DNA from 4 places in the Bradyrhizobium sp. 521_C7_N1_3 genome. Region 1 is predicted to be linked to each of the others. Evidence: predicted binding sites of a transcription regulator. Region 1 holds the regulator's gene; each other region holds the start of a gene.
The links. The regulator HrcA, encoded in region 1, represses chaperone genes, less so after heat shock. The targets are predictions, from matches to a motif close to GTTAGCACTCNCNNNNNGNGAGTGCTAAC.

Region 1 (2,875 bases):
GGCCGCATGGGAAATCCTCCAAAACTCTCGGAAAAGGGCTATTCGCGGTGCTTGTAGGTGGGGTGAGGGTGGGCGGCAAGGCTTTTTCACCCCGGGTTTTCCACCCCGCAAACGCCACGCTTGTCAGAACCCTCCGGGATGGACAAATTATAAGCGTCTGAGAGGAGTTACCGTCCGTGGCCCATCACGATCCGATCCATCTGATCGCGCCGCGCGCAGGCCTCGCCCAGCTCAACGAGCGTTCCCGCGACATCTTTCGTCAAATTGTCGAAAGCTATCTCGCGACCGGCGAGCCGGTCGGCTCGCGCAATATTTCGCGGCTGATCGCGATGCCGCTGTCGCCGGCCTCGGTTCGTAATGTCATGGCCGACCTGGAACAGCTCGGCCTGATCTATGCGCCCCACACCTCCGCCGGCCGCTTGCCGACGGAACTCGGCCTGCGCTTCTTCGTCGATGCCCTGATGCAGGTCGGCGACCTCAATGACGCCGAGCGGCAGTCGATCCAGAGCCAGCTCACCTCCGTCGGTCAGGCACAATCGGTCGAGGCGGCGCTGGACCAGGCGCTGACGCGGCTGTCCGGTCTCACCCGCGCCGCAGCGGTCGTGCTGACCCCGAAATCCAATGCGCGGCTGAAACACATCGAATTCGTCCGGCTGGAACCCGAGAAAGCACTGGTGATCCTGGTCGGCGAGGATGGTCAGGTCGAAAACCGCGTGCTGTCTCTGCCGCCGGGAGTTCCCTCCTCGGCGCTCACGGAAGCCGGTAATTTCCTCAATGCGCGGATCCGCGGCCGCACGCTGGCCGAGGCGCGGCTCGAGCTCGAAACCGCGCTCGGCGAAGCCCGTGCCGAGCTCGATCAGCTGACGCAAAAGGTGATTTCGGCCGGGATTGCCAGCTGGTCCGGCGGCGAGAACGAGGACCGCCAGCTCATCGTTCGCGGCCACGCCAATCTGCTCGAGGATCTGCACGCGCTGGAGGATCTGGAGCGTGTTCGCCTGTTGTTCGACGATCTCGAGACCAAGCGCGGCGTGATCGACCTTCTGGGGCGCGCCGAGACCGCCGAGGGCGTGCGGATCTTCATCGGTTCGGAGAACAAGCTGTTTTCCTTGTCAGGCTCCTCCACCATCATCTCGCCCTATCGGGATGCCGCCGGCCACATCGTCGGCGTTTTGGGCGTGATCGGGCCGACGCGGCTGAATTATGCCCGCGTGATCCCGACCGTGGACTACGCCGCACGCATCGTCAGCCGCCTCCTGGGGGGCTGACCGGCGTTTCCTCCGATCACGGGCGCTTGATTTTCGTCAGCTTAGGCACGATATCCGGGCCAACAATCCCTTGAGACGAGTTCGAGAAGAGAGCCGATGACCGATCGAGACCGGCAGCCCGACGACACGACCCCACCGACCGACGAGCCCGTGGTGTCAAAACCCTACATCATGCCCGACGATCCGGAGCCCGGCTCGGTCGAGCTGTTGCAGAAGGAAGTCGCCGAGGCGCGTGACCGCATGCTGCGGACGCTGGCCGAGATGGAAAATCTGCGCAAGCGCACCACCAAGGAGGTCGCCGACGCCCGGCTCTACGGCATCACCGGCTTTGCCCGCGACGTGCTCGACATCGCCGACAATCTCCAGCGTGCGCTCGATGCCGTTCCGGCCGAGGCCCGTGCCGCGGCCGATCCCGGCCTGACCTCGCTGATCGAGGGCGTCGAACTCACCGAGCGCTCGCTGCTCAACGCGCTGGAAAAGCACGGCGTGAAGAGGTTCGATCCGCAGGGCCAGAAATTCGACCCGAACTTCCAGCAGGCGATGTACGAGGTGCCGGATGCATCGGTGCCTGCGGGCACCGTCGTGCAGGTCATGCAGGCCGGCTACACCATCGGCGAGCGCGTGCTGCGCCCCGCGCTGGTCGGTGTCGCCAAGGGCGGCACCAAGGCTGCGGCCGCGGCGAACAGCAACGAGTCGAACTGAGTTCTGGCATCATTCCGGGTTCGGCTCTTCGAGCCGCCCCGGAATGACAGCGCGAAATGCTTACGCGCTCACCGCGATATCCGCGGACTGGATCCGCTTCACGCCGGCCTTGGCCATGTCGGCCCAGGCTTTTGCGAGCGACCCCTGCGTGTCGATGCCGCGGCAGGCGTCCTCCACCACATAAACCTCGAAGCCCGCCTTGCGCGCATCGAGCGCGGTCCAGGCGACGCAGAAGTCTGTCGCGAGGCCGGCGACGAAGACGCGCTTGATCTTGCGGCCCTTCAGGTAGCCGGCGAGGCCGGTCGAGGTCTTGCCGTCGGCTTCCAGGAAGGCCGAATAGCTGTCGACGTCCTTGTGAAAACCCTTGCGGATGATGAGCTCGGTATGCGGGATCGCGAGATCCTTCGACAGCGCGGCGCCATCGGTGCCCTGCACGCAATGGTCGGGCCACAGCACCTGCTTGCCGTAGGGGAGATCGACGGTCTCGAACGGCTTTTTGCCGGAGTGCACCGACGCAAACGAAATGTGGCCTGGCGTGTGCCAGTCCTGGGTCATCACCACGTTCGCAAACGCTTTCGCCATCTTGTTGATGACGGGAACGACCTGCTCGCCTTCCTTCACGGCGAGGCTGCCGCCGGGCAGGAAGCAGTTCTGCACGTCGATCACGAGCAGCGCGGAGGCATCGTCCGGCTTGATCGATGCGGCCGCAAGGAGCGCGGTTGGAGCAAGGGCTACGAGAGCGCTTGTCCCAAGCGCCGCGAGGATTTGTCGTCGATCAAGCATCGTTCGCCTCCCTCCAGGATGATCCAATGGAAGGAAGCCTAGTTCCGTTCGTATACGAACAGAAGCCCGAAAATGCAGCCGGTTCTGTCCAGCGCTTGGGCTAACCCTTGAGCTAACCCTTGAGC
Region 2 (2,875 bases), 9.1 Mb from region 1:
GCGTTCTCGGAGATCTGGCGGATCGGGGCTTCCAGCGCCTTCAGCACGATGTTGATGCCGGCCTGGACGTCGGCATTGGCGTTGGTGAGACGGCCCACCGCCTTCTTGGCCCGCAGCAGCGCGACGCCGCCGCCGGGGACGATGCCTTCCTGCACCGCGGCGCGGGTGGCGTTGAGCGCGTCCTCGACGCGGTCCTTCTTCTCCTTGACCTCGATCTCGGTCGCGCCGCCGACGCGGATCACCGCGACGCCGCCGGCGAGCTTGGCGAGGCGCTCCTGGAGCTTCTCACGGTCGTAGTCCGAGGTGGTCTCCTCGATCTGGGCCTTGATCTGGCCGACGCGGGCCTCGATCTCCGGCTTCTTGCCGGCGCCCTTGACGATCGTGGTGTTCTCCTTGTCGATCACGACCTTGCCGGCACGACCGAGCATTTTCACCGTGACGTTCTCGAGCTTGATGCCGAGGTCTTCGGAGATGAGCTGGCCGCCGGTGAGGATCGCGAGGTCCTCGAGCATGGCCTTGCGGCGGTCGCCGAAGCCCGGCGCCTTGACGGCGGCGACCTTCAGGCCGCCACGCAGGCGGTTGACGACCAGGGTCGCCAGCGCCTCGCCCTCGACGTCCTCGGCGACGATGACGAGCGGCTTACCCGACTGCACCACGGCTTCCAGCACCGGCAGCATGGCCTGCAGGCCGGACAGCTTCTTCTCGTGCAGGAGGATGTAGGCGTCCTCGAGCTCGGCGGTCATCTTCTCGGCGTTGGTGACGAAGTAGGGCGACAGATAGCCGCGGTCGAACTTCATGCCCTCGACGATGTCGACCTCGGTGTCGAGCGACTTGTTCTCCTCGACGGTGATGACGCCCTCGTTGCCGACCTTCTGCATCGCCTGGGCGATCATCTTGCCGATGGCGGCATCGCCGTTGGCCGAGATGGTGCCGACCTGGGCGACCTCGGAGGAGGCGGCGACCGGCTTGGCGCGCTTCTCGATGTCCTTGATCACCGCCGTGACCGCGGTGTCGATGCCGCGCTTGAGGTCCATCGGGTTCATGCCGGCGGCAACCGCCTTGGCGCCTTCGCGCACGATGGCCTGGGCCAGCACGGTCGCGGTGGTGGTGCCGTCGCCCGCGGTGTCGTTGGTCTTGGAGGCGACTTCGCGCAGCATCTGCGCGCCCATGTTCTCGAACTTGTCCTCGAGCTCGATCTCCTTGGCGACGGTGACGCCGTCCTTGGTGATGCGGGGGGCGCCGAAGCTCTTCTCGATGACGACGTTGCGGCCCTTCGGACCGAGCGTCACCTTGACGGCGTTGGCGAGAATGTCGACGCCGCGCAGCATGCGTTCGCGCGCGTCTCCGGAAAACTTGACGTCTTTGGCAGCCATTTCTTCAATCCCTCATGTTTCGTGACGTGTCTGCCGCTTGCGGAATGACCGAATGCCCGGATCGCGCGATCCGGGCATGACATTCAGCGGCTGTTCAGGCTGACGGCCTTAGGCCATGACACCCATGATGTCCGACTCCTTCATGATCAGGAGCTCTTCGTTGTCGATCTTGACCTCGGTGCCCGACCACTTGCCGAACAGCACGCGGTCGCCGACCTTGAGGTCGATCGGGATCAGCTTGCCGGCCTCGTCGCGGCCACCGGGGCCGACGGCGACGACCTCGCCCTGGGACGGCTTTTCCTTGGCGGTGTCCGGAATGATGATGCCGCCCTTGGTCTTTTCCTCGGCGTCGATACGTTTGACCACGACACGGTCATGCAGCGGACGAAATTTGGATTTAGCCATGACGTTTCCCTTTGGAGGCTCGCTTCGGAAGGAATGGAAGTGGGTAGGGCGGCGTCCGTCCACCCTCTTGCCGAGGATCGAACGGCGCGCTTAGCAATCGGGCTTTCCGAGTGCTAATAGTGCGCCCGGAAATATGGCTTGGCCGCGATCCTGTCAAGCAAGGGTGGTTAAGCGATTGGTGAGGCGGATATAGGATCGTGTCTAGAGAAACTTATTGGTCGCGCTGGCGTATAAAGGACGTCATTGCTCCGACAGCGGTTTTGCGCTTGGCTGCGGCAGGGATGCGGTCGGGGTCTCGTTTGGGGGACGGTTTGCTCGGGGGAATGTCATGATCAGTTCAGCTCACGCACGCACGGTTGCCAATCTGGCGGCCGCCTCCTGCCTGGCGCTGCTGCTTGGCGCCTGCGGCGGCGGTATGAGCCTGCCGTCGTTCTCATCGTCGCCGCCGCCCGAGGCCGAGCCCGGCGCGGGTCCGGAAATGCCGGCGAGCATCCGCGCCGACGAGATCGTCGGCCGCTGGGGTCTCGCCTCGTTCCAGAACCCGGCCGACCGCGCCCGCACCGAGGCCGCGGCCCGGGCGCAGTGCAAGAACCCCTACGTGATCACCGCCGGTTCCTCCGGCGGCGTGATCATGCATCTCGCCGACCAGGCGACGCCGCAGGAGCTGCGGTTGAAGGGCTCGCCCAGCGGCAAGAACTACATCGGCCCGGCGGGTCCCACCCCCGGCGAGCAGGACCGCGAGATCGTCTCCTTCGACGGCCGCGTCCTGATCACCCGCTTCATCGACAAGGACGCCGCCACTCGTTACGGCAACATGGTCTACGTCCGCTGCGCGCCGAGGGCGTAGTTTCTCGACTTCGTCATGCCCCGGCTTGACCGGGGCATCCAGTACGCCGCGGCCTCTCGGCTCAATCACCACCGCCTCTGGAATACTGGATCGTCCGCCTTCGCGGACGATGACAGCGGAGGGGACGCTCCAAAAACAAAAAACGCCGGCTCTCGCCGGCGTTTTGTTTTTCCGTGATGCCGCGCCCGATCAGTCGAACAGCGCGTCGATGTCGTCCTGCGAGGCGTGGCCGACGTCGCCGGCGAGCTTG
Region 3 (2,875 bases), 6.6 Mb from region 1:
TGTTTCGGAGCGGCCTTTGCCGGTGTCGTGCGCGCCTTCGCCTTCACCGCCTTGCGCGCCGAGGATCGTGCCGCGGCCTTGGCTCCGCTCCGCTTCTTCACCGCGGCCTGGGCCGCGCTGCGCGATTTTGTTTTCTTGGCCATGGGCCGCCTCCCTGTTGTTATGGGCGGAGGCTAGCACAGAACGAGATACCGTAGGGTGGGCAAAGCGAAAGCGTGCCCACCATTGCCAGACGCAATCGCGGAGAGACGGTGGGCACGGCGCGCGGGCGCGCCTTTGCCCACCCTACGAGTCCGGTGCTCGCCTCAATGCAGCCGGAACACGCCATCCACGGCGCGCAGCTCGGCCGGCTTGATCAGCTTGGAATGCGCGACGGTGACCGAATAAAGCGGACCGTCGAGCTTCTCCTGCCAGAACGCCAGGAAATCCTTCAGCGCCGGAAATTTCGGAAACATGTCGTAGTTCTGCCAGACGTAGGTCTGGAGAAGCGAGGGATGATCGGGCATCCGATAGAGAATTTGCGCCGTCGTCAGCCCGTAACCCAAAAGCTGTTTCCGGAAATCCTCGGAAACGCCCCCACTCCGCAAGCCCATGCCAACCTCCTTTGCAGGAGCGCATTCAAGGGGCGGCTTGGTCGGTGTGCGCCTTACGAGCCACCCGGAACTGATGCGCTCACATGAGAGAAATGTGACGCAAACTGACAATTCATCTCAAGCCTAAAAGTTTAACAAGTTGTTGAAATTCAATGCTTTAGCAGCAGAGGCGGCTCCGTGCTAATACGGTCATCCAAGGGGCCTCGAAGGGGCCTCCAAGGCCGGTTAACGATGGTAAAGAGATTCTGGCACCCGGGCCTTCAGAGTGCCGATTTTTCTGCTAGAAGCCCTTGCCCCCGCAAAATTCCTGTCCTATTTCAGCCTCGCCTGTGCTAGCACTCGCGGGCACAGACTGCTAACGACCAAAAATTCCCAACTCGTGCAAATACTTAGGAGGACTGCATGAAATTCCGTCCGCTTCACGACCGCGTCGTGGTCAAGCGCATCGACGCAGAAGAGAAGACCGCTGGCGGCATCATCATTCCCGACACTGCCAAGGAAAAGCCCTCCCAGGGCGAAGTCGTCGCCGTTGGTCCCGGTGGCCGCGACGAAGCCGGCAAGCTGATCCCGATCGACCTGAAGGTCGGCGACCGCGTGCTGTTCGGCAAGTGGTCCGGCACTGAAGTCAAGATCGACGGCGTCGATCTGCTGATCATGAAGGAAAGCGACATCATGGGCGTCCTCGACGTCCCCGCTTCCAAGAAGAAGGCGGCCTAAGAGCCCCCTCTCTCACCCAGCCACACCCCTCAAGGAAAAATCCAGATGGCAGCTAAAGAAGTCAAATTCTCCGTCGATGCGCGCGACAAGATGCTTCGCGGCGTCGACATCCTCGCCAACGCGGTGAAGGTCACGCTCGGTCCGAAGGGCCGCAACGTCGTGCTCGACAAGTCGTTCGGCGCTCCCCGCATCACCAAGGACGGCGTCACCGTCGCCAAGGAGATCGAGCTCGAGGACAAGTTCGAGAACATGGGCGCGCAGATGGTGCGCGAAGTCGCTTCGAAGTCCGCTGACGCGGCCGGCGACGGCACCACCACCGCCACCGTGCTCGCCCAGGCGATCGTGCGCGAAGGCGCCAAGTCGGTTGCCGCCGGCATGAACCCGATGGACCTCAAGCGCGGTATCGACCTCGCGGTCGAAGCCGTCGTTGCGGACCTCGTCAAGAACTCCAAGAAGGTCACCTCGAACGACGAGATCGCCCAGGTCGGCACCATCTCGGCCAACGGCGACGCGGAGATCGGCAAGTTCCTCGCCGACGCCATGAAGAAGGTCGGCAACGAGGGTGTCATCACCGTCGAGGAAGCCAAGTCGCTTGAGACCGAGCTCGACGTCGTCGAGGGCATGCAGTTCGACCGCGGCTACATCTCGCCCTACTTCGTCACCAACGCCGACAAGATGCGCGTTGAAATGGACGACGCCTACATCCTCATCAACGAGAAGAAGCTCTCCTCGCTGAACGAGCTGCTGCCGCTGCTCGAGGCCGTGGTGCAGACCGGCAAGCCGCTGGTCATCGTCGCCGAGGACGTCGAAGGCGAAGCGCTCGCGACCCTGGTCGTGAACCGCCTCCGTGGCGGCCTGAAGGTCGCGGCCGTCAAGGCTCCGGGCTTCGGCGATCGCCGCAAGGCCATGCTGCAGGACATCGCGATCCTGACCGGCGGCCAGGCGATCTCGGAAGATCTCGGCATCAAGCTCGAGAACGTCACGCTCAACATGCTCGGTCGCGCCAAGAAGGTGATGATCGACAAGGAGAACACCACGATCGTCAACGGCGCCGGCAAGAAGGCCGACATCGAGGCGCGCGTGGCCCAGATCAAGGCGCAGATCGAGGAGACCACCTCGGACTACGACCGTGAGAAGCTCCAGGAGCGTCTCGCCAAGCTCGCAGGCGGCGTCGCGGTGATCCGCGTCGGCGGCGCGACCGAGGTCGAGGTGAAGGAGCGCAAGGATCGCGTTGATGACGCGATGCATGCGACCCGCGCGGCGGTCGAAGAAGGTATCGTCCCGGGCGGCGGCGTCGCCCTGCTCCGCGCCTCCGAGCAGCTCAAGGGCCTGCGCACCAAGAACGACGACCAGAAGACCGGCGTCGAGATCGTGCGCAAGGCGCTGTCGGCTCCCGCTCGCCAGATCGCGATCAACGCCGGTGAAGACGGTTCGGTGATCGTCGGCAAGATCCTGGAGAACAAGACGTACGCCTACGGCTTCGACTCCCAGACCGGCGACTATGCCGACCTCGTCAAGAAGGGCATCATCGACCCGACCAAGGTGGTCCGTACCGCGATCCAGAA
Region 4 (2,875 bases), 8.4 Mb from region 1:
GTCGATGATGCCCTTGGTGACCAGGTTGCCGTACTCGCCGGACTGGGAGTCAAAGCCGTAGCCATACTGATCCTTCTCCAGGATCTTGCCGACGATGACGGAGCCGTCCTCGCCAGCGTTGATCGCGATCTGGCGGGCCGGCGCAGACAGCGCCTTGCGCACGATCTCGACGCCGGTCTTCTGGTCATCGTTCTTGGTGCGCAGCCCCTTGAGATGCTCGGAAGCACGCAGCAGGGCGACGCCGCCGCCCGGCAGGATGCCTTCCTCGACGGCCGCGCGGGTCGCGTGCATCGCGTCATCAACGCGATCCTTGCGCTCCTTCACCTCGACCTCGGTCGCGCCGCCGACGCGGATCACCGCGACGCCGCCCGCGAGTTTGGCAAAACGCTCCCGCAGCTTTTCACGGTCATAGTCCGAGGAGGTCTCCTCGATCTGCGCCTTGATCTGCGCCACCCGCGCCTCTATGTCGGCCTTCTTACCGGCGCCGCTGACGATGGTGGTGTTCTCCTTGTCGATCATCACCTTCTTGGCGCGACCGAGCATGTTGAGCGTGACGTTCTCGAGCTTGATGCCCAGATCTTCCGAGATCGCCTGGCCGCCGGTCAGGATCGCGATGTCCTGCAGCATGGCCTTGCGGCGATCGCCGAAGCCCGGAGCCTTCACGGCCGCGACCTTCAGACCGCCGCGGAGGCGGTTCACGACCAGGGTCGCGAGCGCTTCGCCCTCGACGTCTTCCGCGATAATCACAAGCGGCTTGCCACTCTGGACGACGGCTTCCAGCAGCGGAAGCAGTTCATTCAACTGAGATAGCTTCTTTTCGTGGATGAGGACGTAGGCGTCTTCCATTTCGGCGCGCATTTTGTCGGCGTTGGTGACGAAGTACGGCGAGATGTAGCCGCGGTCGAACTGCATGCCCTCGACGACGTCGAGCTCGGTCTCGAGCGACTTGGCTTCCTCGACGGTGATGACACCCTCGTTGCCGACCTTCTTCATGGCGTCGGAGAGGAACTTGCCGATCTCCGCGTCGCCGTTGGCCGAGATGGTGCCGACCTGGGCGATCTCCTCGTTCGAGGTGACCTTTTTGGAGTTCTTCACGAGATCGGCGACCACGGCTTCCACCGCGAGGTCGATACCGCGCTTCAGGTCCATCGGGTTCATACCGGCGGCAACCGCCTTCGCGCCTTCACGGACGATCGCAGCCGCGAGCACGGTCGCGGTGGTGGTGCCATCGCCAGCTGCATCTGCCGATTTGGAGGCAACTTCTCGCACCATCTGCGCGCCCATGTTCTCGAACTTGTCCTCAAGCTCGATCTCCTTGGCGACAGTGACGCCGTCTTTGGTGATGCGGGGGGCGCCGAACGACTTGTCGAGCACGACGTTCCGGCCCTTGGGCCCGAGCGTGACCTTAACCGCATTGTTGAGAATTTCAACACCGCGCAACATCCTGTCGCGGGCGTCGACGCCGAACTTAACTTCTTTGGCCGACATAATGATCTCCGTTTTCAACTGGTCAGATCCAAGGACCGTGCGACTGGACGAGCCCTTAAGTGGCGGGACTTGAATTTGCAGGCCTCGTCCTTCGAGACGCGGGCTGCAGCTCAGGATAAGGAAAATTGGCTGGCGTCTATGCGACCTTCTTCTTGGCGGCGGGCAGCTCAGTGAGAACGCCCATAATGTCGCTTTCCTTCATGATCAGTAGTTCCTGACCATCGAGCTTGACGTCGGTGCCTGACCACTTGCCGAACAGGACGCGGTCGCCAACCTTGAGATCGATGGGAATCAGTTTGCCGGATTCATCTCGGCCGCCTGGGCCAACCGCCGTGATCTCGCCCTGCGAAGGTTTTTCCTTGGCAGTGTCCGGAATGATGATGCCACCAGCGGTTTTGTCTTCGGCCTCAATGCGCTTGACCACAACGCGGTCGTGAAGCGGACGGAATTTCATGCTGTCCTCCTGTTTTCTTGTTGTTGTTGCTTTGGACGAAATGGCAGTCGTGGCCAGAGAGTGCTAATCAGCACATAAGCCGCCGCAAGGGGACGTACAAGACCGTCCCGAAACGATATTCTGCTCAGAGCAACACGAAATAGCTGCCAAGACCGCGGCGGCTAAGGATCCGGTGAAGGCCAGCTGTGTGGTGCGAAAGTCGTTGGACGCCGCATCATCAGATTTAAGAAAGCTTCCCATCGCGCAGGGGCATTGCGTTGTTCTCGACGTGCGCCAGAATGCGCCGGACGTCGGTCGCTTCTTGTGCAGCCATTCAGCGGTGCTTGTCGAGATCGAGTGGCTCGTCACTCACGAGGCGCGTCGGCATCAATGCGCTGAGCGTCAGCCAAATCGACCGGGTTGATGGAAATCCTCTCCACCGTTGAAGTGCGCGGCGGCGCCGCCGGCACCGTGATCATAGTGGCAACCCGGCGAAACGCCTCGAACGACAATCCTTCGATCATCTCCTCATCGGTGATGACCTCGTAGGCACCCGGAGGCAGGAGGCGGTCGATGCCCTTGATCCGGAAGGGATGCTTGAAGGTGACCGTTTCGCGTCGGGAGCGCATGGTCATGATCGGCTATCCTTCAGAAACGGCTTTGCATCGGCGCGATAGTGAAGCAATCCGTTTACAGTGCTCTCTGTGCCGAGATTAGCTATCTCTTTATCATGAGATGGCTGCGAAGTCACCAAACACAAGGCAATACACATCGCGGATTTGTATAGATGCCGGCGGACGAAATGCTTGCTGATGCCAAGTGAAAAAATGCGAGTTGGCGATCGGCAAGCATCGCGACTCGGAGAGAAGAAATGCTATCTCGCAAATCTACCAGCCGAGATAGACTTGCAGCGGTTGGCTACAACCGTCATGGCGCGATGGGACGGTTCTGGCA

Region 2: a site for HrcA is predicted at 1,868-1,896, ahead of AB7008_RS44225 (co-chaperone GroES). Genes of this name have one in related genera too.
Region 3: a site for HrcA is predicted at 925-953, ahead of AB7008_RS32220 (co-chaperone GroES). Genes of this name have one in related genera too.
Region 4: a site for HrcA is predicted at 1,982-2,010, ahead of AB7008_RS40605 (co-chaperone GroES). Genes of this name have one in related genera too.

Annotation. Positions count from the first base shown of each region.
Region 1 covers NZ_CP197232.1:224,585-227,459, reverse strand. The annotation lists gene rph (ribonuclease PH) at 1-8, opposite strand, end outside; gene hrcA (heat-inducible transcriptional repressor HrcA) at 177-1,265, shown strand; gene grpE (nucleotide exchange factor GrpE) at 1,362-1,967, shown strand; gene pncA (bifunctional nicotinamidase/pyrazinamidase) at 2,028-2,750, opposite strand; gene AB7008_RS00965 (hypothetical protein) at 2,875-2,875, opposite strand, start outside.
Region 2 covers NZ_CP197232.1:9,316,415-9,319,289, reverse strand. The annotation lists gene groL (chaperonin GroEL) at 1-1,373, opposite strand, end outside; gene AB7008_RS44225 (co-chaperone GroES) at 1,482-1,778, opposite strand; gene AB7008_RS44220 (hypothetical protein) at 2,107-2,625, shown strand; gene AB7008_RS44215 (protein phosphatase CheZ) at 2,815-2,875, opposite strand, start outside.
Region 3 covers NZ_CP197232.1:6,818,125-6,820,999, forward strand. The annotation lists gene AB7008_RS32210 (cupin domain-containing protein) at 1-143, opposite strand, end outside; gene AB7008_RS32215 (usg protein) at 306-593, opposite strand; gene AB7008_RS32220 (co-chaperone GroES) at 996-1,310, shown strand; gene groL (chaperonin GroEL) at 1,356-2,875, shown strand, end outside.
Region 4 covers NZ_CP197232.1:8,620,609-8,623,483, forward strand. The annotation lists gene groL (chaperonin GroEL) at 1-1,488, opposite strand, end outside; gene AB7008_RS40605 (co-chaperone GroES) at 1,625-1,942, opposite strand; gene AB7008_RS40610 (hypothetical protein) at 2,287-2,556, opposite strand; partial or broken gene AB7008_RS40615 (IS701 family transposase) at 2,743-2,875, shown strand, end outside.